DNA from 3 places in the Rossellomorea sp. NS-SX7 genome. Region 3 is predicted to be linked to each of the others. Evidence: a T-box and tRNA genes for the amino acid it is inferred to sense, from the RefSeq annotation. Region 3 holds a T-box; the other regions hold tRNA genes.
The links. A T-box is a leader RNA that pairs with one kind of tRNA and senses whether it is charged. The one in region 3 lies ahead of thrS (threonine--tRNA ligase), so its partner is inferred to be a tRNA-Thr.
Positions count from the first base shown of each region.

Region 1 (5,446 bases), 750 kb from region 3:
AGGTCAACAAAATTGACAAAGAAGGTGCACTATTTTGACTATATGGTGGAGTGGCTCTATCTTGTCATTTTTTAACCACTTAACATTGAGTATTATGGTAGGAGGAATATTGTAGAAAAATTCTAGGAGTTAATAAGATGAGGAAGTGATTGCGGTACTTCCCATTTTGATAGAGGAGTTTTATTTAGTTGGTGATGCAGGTTTTATGAAGAGGATTGTTTAGGGGCATATTAAGCTGAGGATGAGGTTGAAATGGCTCAAAAATTGCCTTTAGAGGAGGTCAGAAGACGTTCTGATGCTTTTTCCTTCCGTGGATACTCGTATAGGGCGGAACAGGGAGACTCCTCAAAATTAATTGGCCCAATTACTAAAAAATTGATCCAATGTTTCATTAATTGCACCGGGTTCCAAATAATTGCACCAATTTCTCATTATTTGTTCCGAATTCACGATAATTGTACAACTTAGAATCATTCCAATTAAAGCAAGATCTATCTACTCCATTTTTCAGATACAAAGCATGATCCTCGAACCATTATCCTTCAGCTCCTTTCCTTAAAAACAAAAAAGACTCCCTCATCAAGAGAAAGTCTTAAGTATGTATGATTGGAGCGGGTGATGGGAATCGAACCCACGACATCAGCTTGGAAGGCTGAGGTTTTACCATTAAACTACACCCGCAATGGTACCGGTGGCCGGGGTCGAACCGGCACTCCGTGAGGAACACGATTTTGAGTCGTGCGCGTCTGCCTATTCCGCCACACCGGCATTCATATGGAGGCGCCAACCGGATTTGAACCGGTGATAAAGGTTTTGCAGACCTCTGCCTTACCACTTGGCTATGGCGCCATATGAATGGAGCGGAAGACGGGATTCGAACCCGCGACCCCCACCTTGGCAAGGTGGTGTTCTACCACTGAACTACTTCCGCAATACTACTGGGCTAGCTGGATTCGAACCAACGCATGTCGCAGTCAAAGTGCGATGCCTTACCGCTTGGCTATAGCCCACTGATAGTATATGTCACTATATTGTTAGTGTGACAATTATGGGGCGACTGATGGGAATCGAACCCACGAATGCCGGAACCACAATCCGGTGCGTTAACCACTTCGCCACAATCGCCATAATCGTATTGGCAGGGGCAGTAGGAATCGAACCCACACCAAAGGTTTTGGAGACCTTCGTTCTACCGTTAAACTATGCCCCTATGAAAATTTGTTTTTTCTTACTCTTCGCATATAAGCATAATGCTCCGCTTCGCTGCTCAAAGGTTAAAGAAGATTATTTTACTCCGCTGACGCTTCGTAAAAAATCATGGTGGAGGGGGGCAGATTCGAACTGCCGAACCCGAAGGAGCGGATTTACAGTCCGCCGCGTTTAGCCACTTCGCTACCCCTCCATCTGTTGAGTGGTGCCGGCAAGAGGACTTGAACCCCCAACCTACTGATTACAAGTCAGTTGCTCTACCAGTTGAGCTACACCGGCACGTAAAATGATGATCAAGTTTCGGCTAATAAACTTATCATTGTATACATGGTAAACATTAAAGACGTTTGTTTTACTCCGCTATGCTTCGTAAAAAAACATGGTGGCTCAGGACGGAATCGAACCGCCGACACATGGATTTTCAGTCCATTGCTCTACCAACTGAGCTACTGAGCCATAATATTATTTTCGTTCCTAATCTGAGTATCCGATTGTCCATCGTCCAGCTCTCAGAAGGATTATTCAAGTTGCTGCTCGAGCTGTACGCTGATGTTTACTCGGTGAAGCTTATTCACCGTGCTCTACCAACTGAGCTACTGAGCCGTATTTTTTGTTTATTACTTCTAACTATTCAAATAAAATGGCGGTCTGGACGGGACTCGAACCCGCGACCTCCTGCGTGACAGGCAGGCATTCTAACCAACTGAACTACCAGACCAATGGTATTGCGGGGACAGGATTTGAACCTGCGACCTTCGGGTTATGAGCCCGACGAGCTACCGAACTGCTCCACCCCGCGACGATATAAAATCTTCTTAAAGCGTTTTCCTTAAAGTAAGGAAAGGTATTTTCACTACTTTATGCTTCGTGAAAAAGCTATGGTGGAGGATGACGGGATCGAACCGCCGACCCTCTGCTTGTAAGGCAGATGCTCTCCCAGCTGAGCTAATCCTCCAATTTGTATGGTGAGTTCTTTTCGCTTAGGCGAAAAAACTTCTTTGGTGACCCGTACGGGATTCGAACCCGTGTTACCGCCGTGAAAGGGCGGTGTCTTAACCGCTTGACCAACGGGCCATATAAGTATGTTATGGCGGAGAGCAAGGGATTTGAACCCTTGAGACAGCGTTGACCGTCTACACGATTTCCAATCGTGCTCCTTCGACCACTCGGACAGCTCTCCATATGGCTCCGCAGGCAAGATTCGAACTTGCGACCGATCGGTTAACAGCCGATAGCTCTACCACTGAGCTACTGCGGAACGATGTGCCTGGCGATGTCCTACTCTCACAGGGGGAGATCCCCCAACTACCATCGGCGCTGAAGAGCTTAACTTCCGTGTTCGGCATGGGAACGGGTGTGACCTCTTCGCCATAATCACCAGACAAATTTATGATGTCTTTTTTAGGGACAAGTACTATTATATCGTCTTTCAAAGATTTTTCAAGACTTTTTTTGTACTTTTTAAGAGAAATTTATTCCCTGAAAACTAGATAAAGGATTGATGTCAAGAATACCGGTATTGCCGTTGTGTTCATTTAAAATGACTCTTTGTGGTTAAGTCCTCGATCGATTAGTATCAGTCAGCTCCACATGTCACCATGCTTCCACCTCTGACCTATCTACCTAGTCATCTTCTAGGGATCTTACTCACATAAAGTGATGGGAAATCTCATCTCGAGGGGGGCTTCATGCTTAGATGCTTTCAGCACTTATCCCTTCCGCACATAGCTACCCAGCGATGCCTTTGGCAAGACAACTGGTACACCAGCGGTGCGTCCATCCCGGTCCTCTCGTACTAAGGACAGCTCCTCTCAAATTTCCTGCGCCCACGACGGATAGGGACCGAACTGTCTCACGACGTTCTGAACCCAGCTCGCGTACCGCTTTAATGGGCGAACAGCCCAACCCTTGGGACCGACTACAGCCCCAGGATGCGATGAGCCGACATCGAGGTGCCAAACCTCCCCGTCGATGTGGACTCTTGGGGGAGATAAGCCTGTTATCCCCGGGGTAGCTTTTATCCGTTGAGCGATGGCCCTTCCATGCGGAACCACCGGATCACTAAGCCCGACTTTCGTCCCTGCTCGACTTGTAGGTCTCGCAGTCAAGCTCCCTTGTGCCTTTACACTCTGCGAATGATTTCCAACCATTCTGAGGGAACCTTTGGGCGCCTCCGTTACTCTTTAGGAGGCGACCGCCCCAGTCAAACTGCCCACCTGACACTGTCTCCCACCCCGATAAGGGGCGCGGGTTAGAATTTCAATACAGCCAGGGTAGTATCCCACCAACGCCTCCACCGAAGCTGGCGCTCCGGCTTCCAAGGCTCCTACCTATCCTGTACAAGCTGTACCAAAATTCAATATCAGGCTACAGTAAAGCTCCACGGGGTCTTTCCGTCCTGTCGCGGGTAACCTGCATCTTCACAGGTACTATAATTTCACCGAGTCTCTCGTTGAGACAGTGCCCAGATCGTTACGCCTTTCGTGCGGGTCGGAACTTACCCGACAAGGAATTTCGCTACCTTAGGACCGTTATAGTTACGGCCGCCGTTTACTGGGGCTTCGATTCGCACCTTCGCTTGCGCTAAGCACTCCTCTTAACCTTCCAGCACCGGGCAGGCGTCAGCCCCTATACTTCGCCTTACGGCTTCGCAGAGACCTGTGTTTTTGCTAAACAGTCGCCTGGGCCTATTCACTGCGGCTCTTCGAGGCTATGCACCTCAAAGAGCACCCCTTCTCCCGAAGTTACGGGGTCATTTTGCCGAGTTCCTTAACGAGAGTTCTCTCGCTCACCTTAGGATTCTCTCCTCGCCTACCTGTGTCGGTTTGCGGTACGGGCACCTTTTTCCTCGCTAGAGGCTTTTCTTGGCAGTGTGGAATCAGGAACTTCGCTACTATAATTCGCTCGCTATCACAGCTCATTTCGCGATGATGGGATTTGCCTCATCATCAGCCTAACTGCTTAGACGCACATATCCAGCAGTGCGCTTACCCTATCCTCCTGCGTCCCCCCATTGCTCAAACGGAAAAGAGGTGGTACAGGAATATCAACCTGTTGTCCATCGTCTACGCCTATCGGCCTCGACTTAGGTCCCGACTAACCCTGAGCGGACGAGCCTTCCTCAGGAAACCTTAGGCATTCGGTGGATGGGATTCTCACCCATCTTTCGCTACTCATACCGGCATTCTCACTTCTAAGCACTCCACCAGTCCTTACGGTCTGACTTCACTGTCCTTAGAACGCTCTCCTACCACTGACACCAAAAGGTGTCAATCCACAGCTTCGGTGATACGTTTAGCCCCGGTACATTTTCGGCGCAGAGTCACTCGACCAGTGAGCTATTACGCACTCTTTAAATGGTGGCTGCTTCTAAGCCAACATCCTGGTTGTCTAAGCAACTCCACATCCTTTTCCACTTAACGTATACTTTGGGACCTTAGCTGGTGGTCTGGGCTGTTTCCCTTTCGACTACGGATCTTATCACTCGCAGTCTGACTCCCATGGATAAGTCTTTGGCATTCGGAGTTTGTCTGAATTCGGTAACCCGATGAGGGCCCCTAGTCCAAACAGTGCTCTACCTCCAAGACTCTTACACATGAGGCTAGCCCTAAAGCTATTTCGGAGAGAACCAGCTATCTCCAAGTTCGATTGGAATTTCTCCGCTACCCACACCTCATCCCCGCACTTTTCAACGTGCGTGGGTTCGGACCTCCATCCAGTGTTACCTGGACTTCATCCTGGACATGGGTAGATCACCTGGTTTCGGGTCTACGACCACATACTCATTCGCCCTATTCAGACTCGCTTTCGCTGCGGCTCCGTCTCATCGACTTAACCTTGCATGGGATCGTAACTCGCCGGTTCATTCTACAAAAGGCACGCCATCACCCGTTAACGGGCTCTGACTACTTGTAGGCACACGGTTTCAGGTTCTCTTTCACTCCCCTTCCGGGGTGCTTTTCACCTTTCCCTCACGGTACTGGTTCACTATCGGTCACTAGGTAGTATTTAGCCTTGGGAGATGGTCCTCCCAGCTTCCGACGGGATTTCACGTGTCCCGCCGTACTCAGGATCCACTCAAGAGGGAACGAAGTTTCAACTACAGGGTTGTTACCTTCTTTGACGAGCCTTTCCAGACTTCTTCGTCTACTCCGTTCCTTTGTAACTCCGTATAGAGTGTCCTACAACCCCAAGAGGCAAGCCTCTTGGTTTGGGCTACATCCCGTTTCGCTCGCCG
Region 1 covers NZ_CM128249.1:889,946-895,391, reverse strand. Annotated here, with positions in the region: tRNA gene ACUXV2_RS04355 (tRNA-Gly) at 608-681, opposite strand; tRNA gene ACUXV2_RS04350 (tRNA-Leu) at 684-768, opposite strand; tRNA gene ACUXV2_RS04345 (tRNA-Cys) at 776-849, opposite strand; tRNA gene ACUXV2_RS04340 (tRNA-Gly) at 857-931, opposite strand; tRNA gene ACUXV2_RS04335 (tRNA-Gln) at 939-1,010, opposite strand; tRNA gene ACUXV2_RS04330 (tRNA-His) at 1,050-1,125, opposite strand; tRNA gene ACUXV2_RS04325 (tRNA-Trp) at 1,137-1,210, opposite strand; tRNA gene ACUXV2_RS04320 (tRNA-Tyr) at 1,319-1,402, opposite strand; tRNA gene ACUXV2_RS04315 (tRNA-Thr) at 1,413-1,488, opposite strand; tRNA gene ACUXV2_RS04310 (tRNA-Phe) at 1,590-1,665, opposite strand; tRNA gene ACUXV2_RS04305 (tRNA-Asp) at 1,851-1,927, opposite strand; tRNA gene ACUXV2_RS04300 (tRNA-Met) at 1,935-2,008, opposite strand; tRNA gene ACUXV2_RS04295 (tRNA-Val) at 2,089-2,164, opposite strand; tRNA gene ACUXV2_RS04290 (tRNA-Glu) at 2,209-2,283, opposite strand; tRNA gene ACUXV2_RS04285 (tRNA-Ser) at 2,298-2,389, opposite strand; tRNA gene ACUXV2_RS04280 (tRNA-Asn) at 2,393-2,467, opposite strand; rRNA gene rrf (5S ribosomal RNA) at 2,475-2,591, opposite strand; rRNA gene ACUXV2_RS04270 (23S ribosomal RNA) at 2,760-5,446, opposite strand, start outside.
Region 1: it has a tRNA-Thr gene. The T-box ahead of thrS (threonine--tRNA ligase) is inferred to sense a tRNA for this amino acid. The anticodon was not compared.

Region 2 (5,446 bases), 1.4 Mb from region 3:
GAAGATTCGTGAATCCATGAACGGCAGGACCGACACCAAGAAACGCAAGGATTGCCAGGATTCCTCCAAGAATACCCGCTGAGAAGTTATTGACGAGCATTTCAAAGCCAGCTCTGACTCTACCTTCGATCGCACCATCGAATTTTTTGATGACAAATGCTCCAAGCGGTCCCATCACCATAGCGCCAAGGAACATCGGTGTATCCGGTGCACCGACAATGACACCCATTGTGGCGATCGCACCTACGACGCCTCCGCGCTGATCATGCACAAGCTTACCACCTGTGTATCCAATCAGGAGCGGCAGCAGATACGTCACCATCGGTCCGACTAATTTGGCAAGGCTTTCATTTGGGAAAAAACCAGTAGGAATGAATAATGCAGTAATCAATCCCCAAGCTATGAAAGCACCGATATTCGGCAATACCATCGAGCTGAGGAAGTTACCGAACTTTTGTATTTTAACTTTTACAGTTGATTGAGTCATTTTCCTCTTCCTTTCTAATAAATCAAGTACTCATATATCAATCTTATGGTACAAAATGCTGAACAACAAGGAAGATGAAAGCTAACTTTGTCACGCCCCTGACGACAAACCTATTGTTTCTCCTATATACATGTCTCATACAATGCTGTATTGTCACTTCTTATGGAATCACATTCAAAAATAAAACGCCCTATGAGCTTTCATAGGACGTTAGAGTATTAGAGAACATCAACTGATAAAATCATGGGTAACTGCGCTAAAAATAAAAAAAGACTATCTGAACGATAGTCTTCCTAAATGACCCGTACGGGATTCGAACCCGTGTTACCGCCGTGAAAGGGCGGTGTCTTAACCGCTTGACCAACGGGCCTAAATGGCGGAGAAGGAGGGATTTGAACCCTCGCGCCAGTTGCCCGACCTACACCCTTAGCAGGGGCGCCTCTTCAGCCACTTGAGTACTTCTCCATATGGCTCCGCAGGCAAGATTCGAACTTGCGACCGATCGGTTAACAGCCGATAGCTCTACCACTGAGCTACTGCGGAATATTGAAATGGTGGGCCTAAGTGGACTCGAACCACCGACCTCACGCTTATCAGGCGTGCGCTCTAACCAGCTGAGCTATAGGCCCATGGAGCGGGTGATGGGAATCGAACCCACGACATCAGCTTGGAAGGCTGAGGTTTTACCATTAAACTACACCCGCAATAAATATGGGGCGACTGATGGGAATCGAACCCACGAATGCCGGAACCACAATCCGGTGCGTTAACCACTTCGCCACAATCGCCATAAAAGTATGATATAAATGAAAAATGGTGGCTCAGGACGGAATCGAACCGCCGACACATGGATTTTCAGTCCATTGCTCTACCAACTGAGCTACTGAGCCATCATATGTAAATTTCCTAAACATAGAGTGTGATAGTCCATCGTCCAGCTTTCAGAAAGACTATTCAAGATGCTGCTCAAGCTGTACGCTGATGCATAATCGATGAAGCTTATTCACCGTGCTCTACCAACTGAGCTACTGATCCACACTATGTAATTAGTGGCGGTCTGGACGGGACTCGAACCCGCGACCTCCTGCGTGACAGGCAGGCATTCTAACCAACTGAACTACCAGACCAAGAATTTTTGACGATAGTCAAAATATTCATCCATCGGTTACCGATTAGGATAAGTATTAGCTTGTCAAAAATGGTATTGCGGGGACAGGATTTGAACCTGCGACCTTCGGGTTATGAGCCCGACGAGCTACCGAACTGCTCCACCCCGCGACGATAATAAGAGTTAAATTAAATTGTGACCTCACGAATTAATATCCGTTAGAACCACCCCGACTTCAGTAAGCTTATTCAAGCTGCTGCTCCGTCGGTGCGCTGATGTGAAAGCTCCGAAGATTATTCGGACGTGCTCCACCCCGCGACGATAATAATTTAAAAGGGAATATGGCGGAGGAAGAGGGATTCGAACCCCCGCGGGCTTTAACACCCCTGTCGGTTTTCAAGACCGATCCCTTCAGCCGGACTTGGGTATTCCTCCGTGTTTTAAATGTAAATGGTGGACCTTGTAGGACTCGAACCTACGACCGGACGGTTATGAGCCGTCTGCTCTAACCAACTGAGCTAAAGGTCCGTATTGGTAGCGGCGGAGGGGATCGAACCCCCGACCTCACGGGTATGAACCGTACGCTCTAGCCAGCTGAGCTACACCGCCAAGAAACATTTATATCTAATTGTAGATATTTTGCTGAAGCAAAATAATATGGAAGATTGTTTTACTCCGCTTACGCTGCGTAAAAAATCTTGGTGGAGCCTAGCGGGATCGAACCGCTGACCTCCTGCGTGCAAAGCAGGCGCTCTCCCAGCTGAGCTAAGGCCCCATCTAAGGTGGTCGGGAAGACAGGATTCGAACCTGCGACCCCTTGGTCCCAAACCAAGTGCTCTACCAAGCTGAGCTACTTCCCGAAATAGATGGCGCGCCCGAGAGGAGTCGAACCCCTAACCTTTTGATCCGTAGTCAAACGCTCTATCCAATTGAGCTACGGGCGCTTAATATTATGAATGTTATTTTCTTTCACAAAAAAACTCTGGTGCCGAGGACCGGAATCGAACCGGTACGGTAGTCACCTACCGCAGGATTTTAAGTCCTGTGCGTCTGCCAGTTCCGCCACCCCGGCAAAAATCGTTGGAGCGGAAGACGGGATTCGAACCCGCGACCCCCACCTTGGCAAGGTGGTGTTCTACCACTGAACTACTTCCGCGTAAATGGTGCGGGTGAAGGGACTTGAACCCCCACGCCTTGCGGCGCCAGATCCTAAGTCTGGTGCGTCTGCCAATTCCGCCACACCCGCATGATAAAAGATATGATGTTCTGCCTGAGCAAAAATCAATGGTGAGCCATGAAGGACTCGAACCTTCGACCCTCTGATTAAAAGTCAGATGCTCTACCAACTGAGCTAATGGCTCATAAAAGTTATGAGATTTAAACCAAAGTGGTGCCGGCAAGAGGACTTGAACCCCCAACCTACTGATTACAAGTCAGTTGCTCTACCAGTTGAGCTACACCGGCGTGGTTATATTACAGGCTTGTCTGTTAGACGAAGCATTGAATACATTGTAGAGATTAAGGACGCTTATTTTACTCCGCTTCGCTTCGTAAAAAAGCATGGTGGAGGATGACGGGATCGAACCGCCGACCCTCTGCTTGTAAGGCAGATGCTCTCCCAGCTGAGCTAATCCTCCATATTATGCCTGGCGACGTCCTACTCTCACAGGGGGAGATCCCCCAACTACCATCGGCGCTGAAGAGCTTAACTTCCGTGTTCGGCATGGGAACGGGTGTGACCTCTTCGCCATAGTCACCAGACTGTTCATCCTTTTTTAAGGACAAGTATTATTATATCTTTTTCAGAGAAAATTTCAAGTATTAATTTAAAATTTATTCCCTGAAAACTAGATAAAGGATTGATGTCAAGAATACCGGTATTGCCGTTGTTCATTTAAAAATGACTCTTTGTGGTTAAGTCCTCGATCGATTAGTATCAGTCAGCTCCACATGTCACCATGCTTCCACCTCTGACCTATCTACCTAGTCATCTTCTAGGGATCTTACTCACATAAAGTGATGGGAAATCTCATCTCGAGGGGGGCTTCATGCTTAGATGCTTTCAGCACTTATCCCTTCCGCACATAGCTACCCAGCGATGCCTTTGGCAAGACAACTGGTACACCAGCGGTGCGTCCATCCCGGTCCTCTCGTACTAAGGACAGCTCCTCTCAAATTTCCTGCGCCCACGACGGATAGGGACCGAACTGTCTCACGACGTTCTGAACCCAGCTCGCGTACCGCTTTAATGGGCGAACAGCCCAACCCTTGGGACCGACTACAGCCCCAGGATGCGATGAGCCGACATCGAGGTGCCAAACCTCCCCGTCGATGTGGACTCTTGGGGGAGATAAGCCTGTTATCCCCGGGGTAGCTTTTATCCGTTGAGCGATGGCCCTTCCATGCGGAACCACCGGATCACTAAGCCCGACTTTCGTCCCTGCTCGACTTGTAGGTCTCGCAGTCAAGCTCCCTTGTGCCTTTACACTCTGCGAATGATTTCCAACCATTCTGAGGGAACCTTTGGGCGCCTCCGTTACTCTTTAGGAGGCGACCGCCCCAGTCAAACTGCCCACCTGACACTGTCTCCCACCCCGATAAGGGGCGCGGGTTAGAATTTCAATACAGCCAGGGTAGTATCCCACCAACGCCTCCACCGAAGCTGGCGCTCCGGCTTCCAAGGCTCCTACCTATCCTGTACAAGCTGTACCAAAATTCAATATCAGGCTACAGTAAAGCTCCACGGGGTCTTTCCGTCCTGTCGCGGGTAACCTGCATCTTCACAGGTACTATAATTTCACCGAGTCTCTCGTTGAGACAGTGCCCAGATCGTTACGCCTTTCGTGCGGGTCGGAACTTACCCGACAAGGAATTTCGCTACCTTAGGACCGTTATAGTTACGGCCGCCGTTTACTGGGGCTTCGATTCGCACCTTCGCTTGCGCTAAGCACTCCTCTTAACCTTCCAGCACCGGGCAGGCGTCAGCCCCTATACTTCGCCTTACGGCTTCGCAGAGACCTGTGTTTTTGCTAAACAGTCGCCTGGGCCTATTCACTGCGGCTCTTCGAGGCTATGCACCTCAAAGAGCACCCCTTCTCCCGAAGTTACGGGGTCATTTTGCCGAGTTCCTTAACGAGAGTTCTCTCGCTCACCTTAGGATTCTCTCCTCGCCTACCTGTGTCGGTTTGCGGTACGGGCACCTTTTTCCTCGCTAGAGGCTTTTCTTGGCAGTGTGGAATCAGGAACTTCGCTACTATAATTCGCTCGCTATCACAGCTCAGCCTTCACGATGACGGGATTTGCCTCATCATCAGCCTAACTGCTTAGACGCACATATCCAGCAGTGCGCTTACCCTATCCTCCTGCGTCCCCCCATTGCTCAAACGGAAAAGAGGTGGTACAGGAATATCAACCTGTTGTCCATCGTCTACGCCTATCGGCCTCGACTTAGGTCCCGACTAACCCTGAGCGGACGAGCCTTCCTCAGGAAACCTTAGGCATTCGGTGGATGGGATTCTCACCCATCTTTCGCTACTCATACCGGCATTCTCACTTCTAAGCACTCCACCAGTCCTTACGGTCTGACTTCACTGTCCTTAGAACGCTCTCCTACCACTGACACCTAAAGGTGTCAATCCACAGCTTCGGTGATACGTTTAGCCCCGGTACATTTTCGGCGCAGAGTCACTCGACCAGTGAGCTATTACGCACTCTTTAAATGGTGGCTGCTTCTAAGCCAACATCCTGGTTGTCTAAGCAACTCCACATCCTTTTCCACTTAACGTATACTTTGGGACCTTAGCTGGTGGTCTGGGCTGTTTCCCTTTCGACTACGGATCTTATCACTCGCA
Region 2 covers NZ_CM128249.1:3,064,127-3,069,572, forward strand. Annotated here, with positions in the region: gene ACUXV2_RS15265 (PTS mannitol transporter subunit IICBA) at 1-487, opposite strand, end outside; tRNA gene ACUXV2_RS15270 (tRNA-Glu) at 786-857, opposite strand; tRNA gene ACUXV2_RS15275 (tRNA-Ser) at 862-952, opposite strand; tRNA gene ACUXV2_RS15280 (tRNA-Asn) at 956-1,030, opposite strand; tRNA gene ACUXV2_RS15285 (tRNA-Ile) at 1,040-1,116, opposite strand; tRNA gene ACUXV2_RS15290 (tRNA-Gly) at 1,118-1,191, opposite strand; tRNA gene ACUXV2_RS15295 (tRNA-His) at 1,200-1,275, opposite strand; tRNA gene ACUXV2_RS15300 (tRNA-Phe) at 1,302-1,377, opposite strand; tRNA gene ACUXV2_RS15305 (tRNA-Asp) at 1,538-1,614, opposite strand; tRNA gene ACUXV2_RS15310 (tRNA-Met) at 1,692-1,765, opposite strand; tRNA gene ACUXV2_RS15315 (tRNA-Ser) at 1,938-2,030, opposite strand; tRNA gene ACUXV2_RS15320 (tRNA-Ile) at 2,047-2,123, opposite strand; tRNA gene ACUXV2_RS15325 (tRNA-Met) at 2,128-2,204, opposite strand; tRNA gene ACUXV2_RS15330 (tRNA-Ala) at 2,295-2,370, opposite strand; tRNA gene ACUXV2_RS15335 (tRNA-Pro) at 2,379-2,455, opposite strand; tRNA gene ACUXV2_RS15340 (tRNA-Arg) at 2,463-2,539, opposite strand; tRNA gene ACUXV2_RS15345 (tRNA-Leu) at 2,579-2,667, opposite strand; tRNA gene ACUXV2_RS15350 (tRNA-Gly) at 2,677-2,751, opposite strand; tRNA gene ACUXV2_RS15355 (tRNA-Leu) at 2,757-2,841, opposite strand; tRNA gene ACUXV2_RS15360 (tRNA-Lys) at 2,881-2,956, opposite strand; tRNA gene ACUXV2_RS15365 (tRNA-Thr) at 2,984-3,059, opposite strand; tRNA gene ACUXV2_RS15370 (tRNA-Val) at 3,157-3,232, opposite strand; rRNA gene rrf (5S ribosomal RNA) at 3,240-3,356, opposite strand; rRNA gene ACUXV2_RS15380 (23S ribosomal RNA) at 3,506-5,446, opposite strand, start outside.
Region 2: it has a tRNA-Thr gene. The T-box ahead of thrS (threonine--tRNA ligase) is inferred to sense a tRNA for this amino acid. The anticodon was not compared.

Region 3 (5,446 bases):
AGCACATCGCGGTAAAAATGACAGAGGTTACGATATTCGGGATACGATCTCCGAATAAAGTCAAAATGGCAAGAATCCCTCCCGCTGCAGTTATCGGGACACCGATAAAATACTGAAGTGAAGATTTAGGCGGACTTGTATTGAAGCGTGCCAGTCGGTAAGCTCCGAATAATGGCAGCAGTCCTGCAACAAAAAATCCCAGCAAACCAAATTGATGAAAGGAAGTATAGTAAACCAAGAACGATGGAGCCACCCCGAATGTAACGATATCAGCAAGCGAGTCGAGTTCTTTTCCCAAGGTACTGTCAGCATCCAGCATCCTCGCAAGCCGGCCATCCATACTGTCAAGCATCATCCCAATGATAATCAATACAGCTGCATTCTTAAACTGACCATTGGCTGCAAACCCTATCGATAAAAAACCGCAATATAAGTTGCCCAATGTCAGCGTATTAGGTATTTTCTTTGTAAATCTCATTCGCATATGTAATCTCCAGTCTAAATCTAATCATACTTATAGGATACCATGTTTTCATGGATGGGACAGGTATAAGTGTAAAATTAATCAATTATATTCATTAGCAGGCGGGAATGTTTTGTGAAATTGGATCGGTGCAAAGGAAGCAATCCTCTTTTTGATGAATTCAAGTCAATTCATGTATTTTCGGATCACATTCAGCCGAACTCCTCCCCCAACCTCCTATAAACATCATCCATTCAAAGTCCAACATTATATAATCATGAAAAAGCAATCAAGTAGTGATTTCCTACTTTTACATATTATGTTAAGCATCTATATACGAGCCCTTCTGTTTTTGTTATAATTTTACTATCAAGAATGAACTATAAAGGGTTTTCAATGAAACAAGGAGGTAAAAAATGACTGGGACCATTGCAGTTATCATGATTTTTTCCATTCCTATCATTGCTATTTTTACAGACCATATTCAAAAACAATCAAAAATGAAGCAGAAAATGATTGAAGATCAATTGAAACTCGAACAATTAAAACATGAAAATTTTGTGATTGAAACAGAGAAAATGAAGCTTGAGCTTAAGCAAATGACACTTGATGAACCGAATGAGAACAGGAAAGTATTTTAATGCAGCCCCGCCGTTATAGGCGGGGTTTCATTTTTTTCAACACATTCACAAGCTCAGCCTGGATTTCTCATGATTGATCAGTGTTCCAGCCTTTTCCCCTTCAATGATTCTTTTCATCATACCAACTTCTTCAAAGTTAAAGATATGCACTGGCAGTTTATAATCCCTTGCAAGAAGGAGCGCGGACTGATCCATTACTTTGATATTGTTTTTTACCACGTCATTGTAGTTGAGATTATGATACATTTTCGCATCCCGATCTACCTTTGGGTCACTTGTAAACACTCCAGCCACACCTTGCTTTGCGACAAATATCGCATCGCTGTCCGTTTCTATTGCACGTTGTACGCTCGGATAGTCGGTGGTGACGAATGGCTGCCCATTCCCGCCGCCGAAAATGACAATATATCCCTTATCAAGATGGTGTACCGCCCGGAGCCGGATATATGGTTCTGCTACAGCAGAGACCGGCATGGAGGTCATTACCCTTATTTCCCTATCTGTTTTACTCTTGAGGACGCCCCTCAGCATTAGACTGTTGATGATCGTGCCAAGCGTTCCTATACTATCTGCCTCTACCCTCTCAATCCCCCATTTGTCAGCCAAGTTCCCGCGAAAAATGTTCCCGCCTCCAACCACAATCGATACCTGCACACCCAAATCAACAATCGACAGGATTTCATTTGCAATATGCTCAAGTTGATCGGTTCCGAAATTATTCCCTTCACCGTCAGCCAATGCACCGCCGCTCAGTTTCACCAATACCCGTTCGAATTTCCCCATCATCATACCCCCATTCAGATTATCGCGTGAACCACAAATTACAGGCACCGCTTTCTTTCACCACCAGTCATTACCGGACAAAAAAAGGACCAAAAGTAATAAATACTTTTAGTCCTTAAAAGGAAAAGAAAGAAAGGTATTCCGTTCGATCTGCCTAAGATGAATGATCCCATCCTTCTTCCCCCTTTTTTAAAAATTGCAAATTTCCCTTCAATTAGTCTATATAATATATAAGTCACCGTCAAGAAAAAATACACATATATTCCATTTATTTTCTATTTCTTCATTTCATCCATCACATATTGAATGACTGCTTCAAGACTAAATACCTCGGACTTGCCTTCACGATTTCTCAAGGAAACCTTCCCTTCCTGGCTTTCTTTATTTCCGACAACCATTACACAAGGTACTTTTTCCAGCTGTGCCTCCCTTATTTTATAACCGATTTTTTCACTGCGGTCATCTACTTCCACTCTGATTCCCTTATGGGACAAATGTTGTTTCACATGGAGAGCGTACTCCATTTGTACCTGCGATATCGGAAGAATCTTTACTTGTACCGGGGCAAGCCACAGTGGAAAATTCCCTTCATAATGTTCAATGAGTATGGCCATGAAACGCTCAATGGAACCATAAATGGCACGGTGAATCATGATTGGCCTGTGTACTTTATTATCTTCACCAATGTATTCACAATTGAATTTCTCGGGCATCTGGAAATCAAGCTGCACAGTACCGCACTGCCAGCTGCGTCCGATGGAGTCTACAAGATGAAAGTCGATCTTTGGTCCGTAAAATGAGCCGTCCCCTTCATTGATTTGGTAATCTGCATTTCTACTCTGCAGAACTCTTTCCAAATCTTCTTCGGCTTTATTCCACATCTCTATCGATCCCATATATTCCTCTGGGCGAGTGGACAGTTCAATTTTATATTGAAATCCAAACTTAGCATAAAAAACATCAATCAAATCGAGAACGTTATTCAGCTCCGATTGGACCTGATCCTCCAGCACGAATAAATGTGCATCATCTTGAGTGAAAGTCCTGACCCTGAGCAGCCCGCTTAATGAACCGGAAAGTTCGTGTCGATGGACCAGTCCAAGCTCACCATAACGGATCGGCAGTTCACGATAGCTCCTTCTCTTGCTTTTATAAATCAATACGGCCCCCGGACAATTCATCGGCTTGATTGCATATGATTGATCATCAACTTTCGAGAAATACATATTTTCATGATAATGCTGCCAGTGTCCTGACTGTTCCCACAGCTCCTGTTTCATCATGACCGGTGTCTTTATTTCCTCATATCCTGCTTTTCGATGCTCTTCTTTCCAGAACCTCTCAAGCTCATTTCTGACAACCATTCCCTTAGGCAGGAAAAACGGCATACCCGGTGCTTCCTCCATTGACATAAATAATTCAAGCTGCGCACCAAGCTTCCGATGATTCCTTTTTTCTGCTTCATTTTGAATTGACATGATCATCCCTCCTAAAAATAAATAAAAAAACCGCACTCATCCCCAAGCAAGGGACGTGTGCGGTCGTGGTTCCACCCTAATTCCGAAGCGGTCTCGCTTCGCTCAAAAAAGATAACGGTCTGACCCGATTATGGATACTGAAGGTTCCCCATAATTGCTCTGAGGTGGTGAATCATTCCTATTTCTTCAGGGCTCTCAGCCGGTGACCCCGTTCTCTGGAAAGAAAATCTAAAATGACCCATGTCCTCTTCATTGCTTTTAATCATAACTCTTAATGTATATATGCTGTTGTGAATCAACTACCAAATAAATTGGTCCATTCACAAACAAAAGACCGCACTCATCCCAGTACAAGGGACGTGTGCGGTCGTGGTTCCACCCTAATTCCGAAGCAGTTTCGCTTCGCTCAAAAAAGATAACGGTCTGACCCGATTATGGATACTGTAAATTCCCCATAATTGCTCCGAGGTGGTAAACCATTTCCATTTCTTCAGGGCTCTCAGCCAGTGACCCTGTTCTCTGAAAAAAAATCAAAAATGATTCATGTCCTCTTCATTGCTTTACAGATAGTATATTCAAAACTTTACCAAATCGTTAAAAAGATTATATGGCAGTATTTTCTAATAGTCAATACACCAATTAAATAAACTTTATAACATCACGAAAAACGAATAAACATTAACAAAACAGAAAAAACGTTTAAATAATAGTTGAACAAAAAAGAACAAACGTGTAATATTTTATTCAAGAGGAGGAATATTATGGTATATAGAATGCGGACTTATCAAATTGATCCAGACAAACTTGAACGTTTCAGCGAGTTTTTTCATAACTATTTACTGCCAAACCAGCTTCGATTTGGTTCCAAATTGGTGGGACGATGGGTGAATTCGGATAAGACATCCATTATGGCCATCTGGGAATATAAAGATCTGGCACAGTACAAGTCCATAGAGGAAAAAATCAAACGAACAAACCTGCATAAAAGAGCGCAAATCAGAAAAGATGAGCTGGGTCCCCTATTTTTCTCCACACACCAAGAGTTCTGGGAGATGACAAGCGATTACAGTATGTTAGGAGGATCAAGATGAAACCAGTCATACCCAAAGAATCTGAAATGCCCCAGTTGAATGAAGAACAATTGAAACAAGTCACTGAACTTACCTTTTTCCAGAGCATTCAGCCAAAAAGGTGTGATGCTATCTTTATCTTTAGCGGAACCCATCCAGGTCATTGGGAAAAAGCAATCGAGGCCTACAAACTGAATCTTGCTCCAAGAATCATCGTGACCGGGGGGAGAAGCTTGACTGGCACAGCCCATCCTGAATGGGAAGGGCAGCGCTCTCATTCTATCACGGAAGCATCTGTGATTATTTCTTACCTCCTGCAAGCCGGTATACCCCAAGACAAAATCGTATATGAAGATCAATCGGCGAATTCCCTTGAAAATGTACTATTTGCAAAGGATATCATTGATTTTTCCGAGATAAAATCATTGTTGGTCATCTGTAAAAGCCATGTAGCAGGCAGGCAGATCAGGACACTCATGAAGCATTTCCCACCTGACTTAATTTATATTCCATTTACATTCAATGCGACATATCAGAGTGAGGAAATCAACCGTGAAAACTGGTTGAATACAGAAACAGGACGTAAAAGAGTTTGGGGGGAATACAGGAGAATCATTCACTACGGTCAACTCGGTCATCTTGTCTCACCCGATGAAGAATTGATCCTGTGACACAAAAAAAGAAAAACGCAAACGACAGAAGTCATTTGCGTTTATCCTTCCTTAATATAAAAGCGCGGTAATCAAGGCGCATCTTTATTTTTCATTAATGAATATCAACTTTCTTGAACCTGCCCCCTCTTACTTCAGCTATATCAGCAATCGCAAGGAATGCCGATGGATCGTGTTCAGCCACGATATCTTTCAGCTTTGCTTCTTCCAGTCTGGTAATCACACAAAAGATGACTTTTTTATCATCCCCTGAAAAAGCCCCTTCTCCCTTAAGATATGTAACTCCTCTCCCTAATCGATGGAGGAGCGCATCACCAATCTGTTCGTAATTCTCACTGAT
Region 3 covers NZ_CM128249.1:1,638,610-1,644,055, reverse strand. Annotated here, with positions in the region: gene pssA (CDP-diacylglycerol--serine O-phosphatidyltransferase) at 1-478, opposite strand, end outside; gene ACUXV2_RS07980 (hypothetical protein) at 880-1,104, shown strand; gene pyrH (UMP kinase) at 1,150-1,887, opposite strand; gene thrS (threonine--tRNA ligase) at 2,163-3,365, opposite strand; T-box leader at 3,412-3,627, opposite strand; T-box leader at 3,716-3,930, opposite strand; gene ACUXV2_RS07965 (NIPSNAP family protein) at 4,127-4,456, shown strand; gene ACUXV2_RS07960 (YdcF family protein) at 4,453-5,106, shown strand; gene ACUXV2_RS07955 (YitT family protein) at 5,201-5,446, opposite strand, start outside.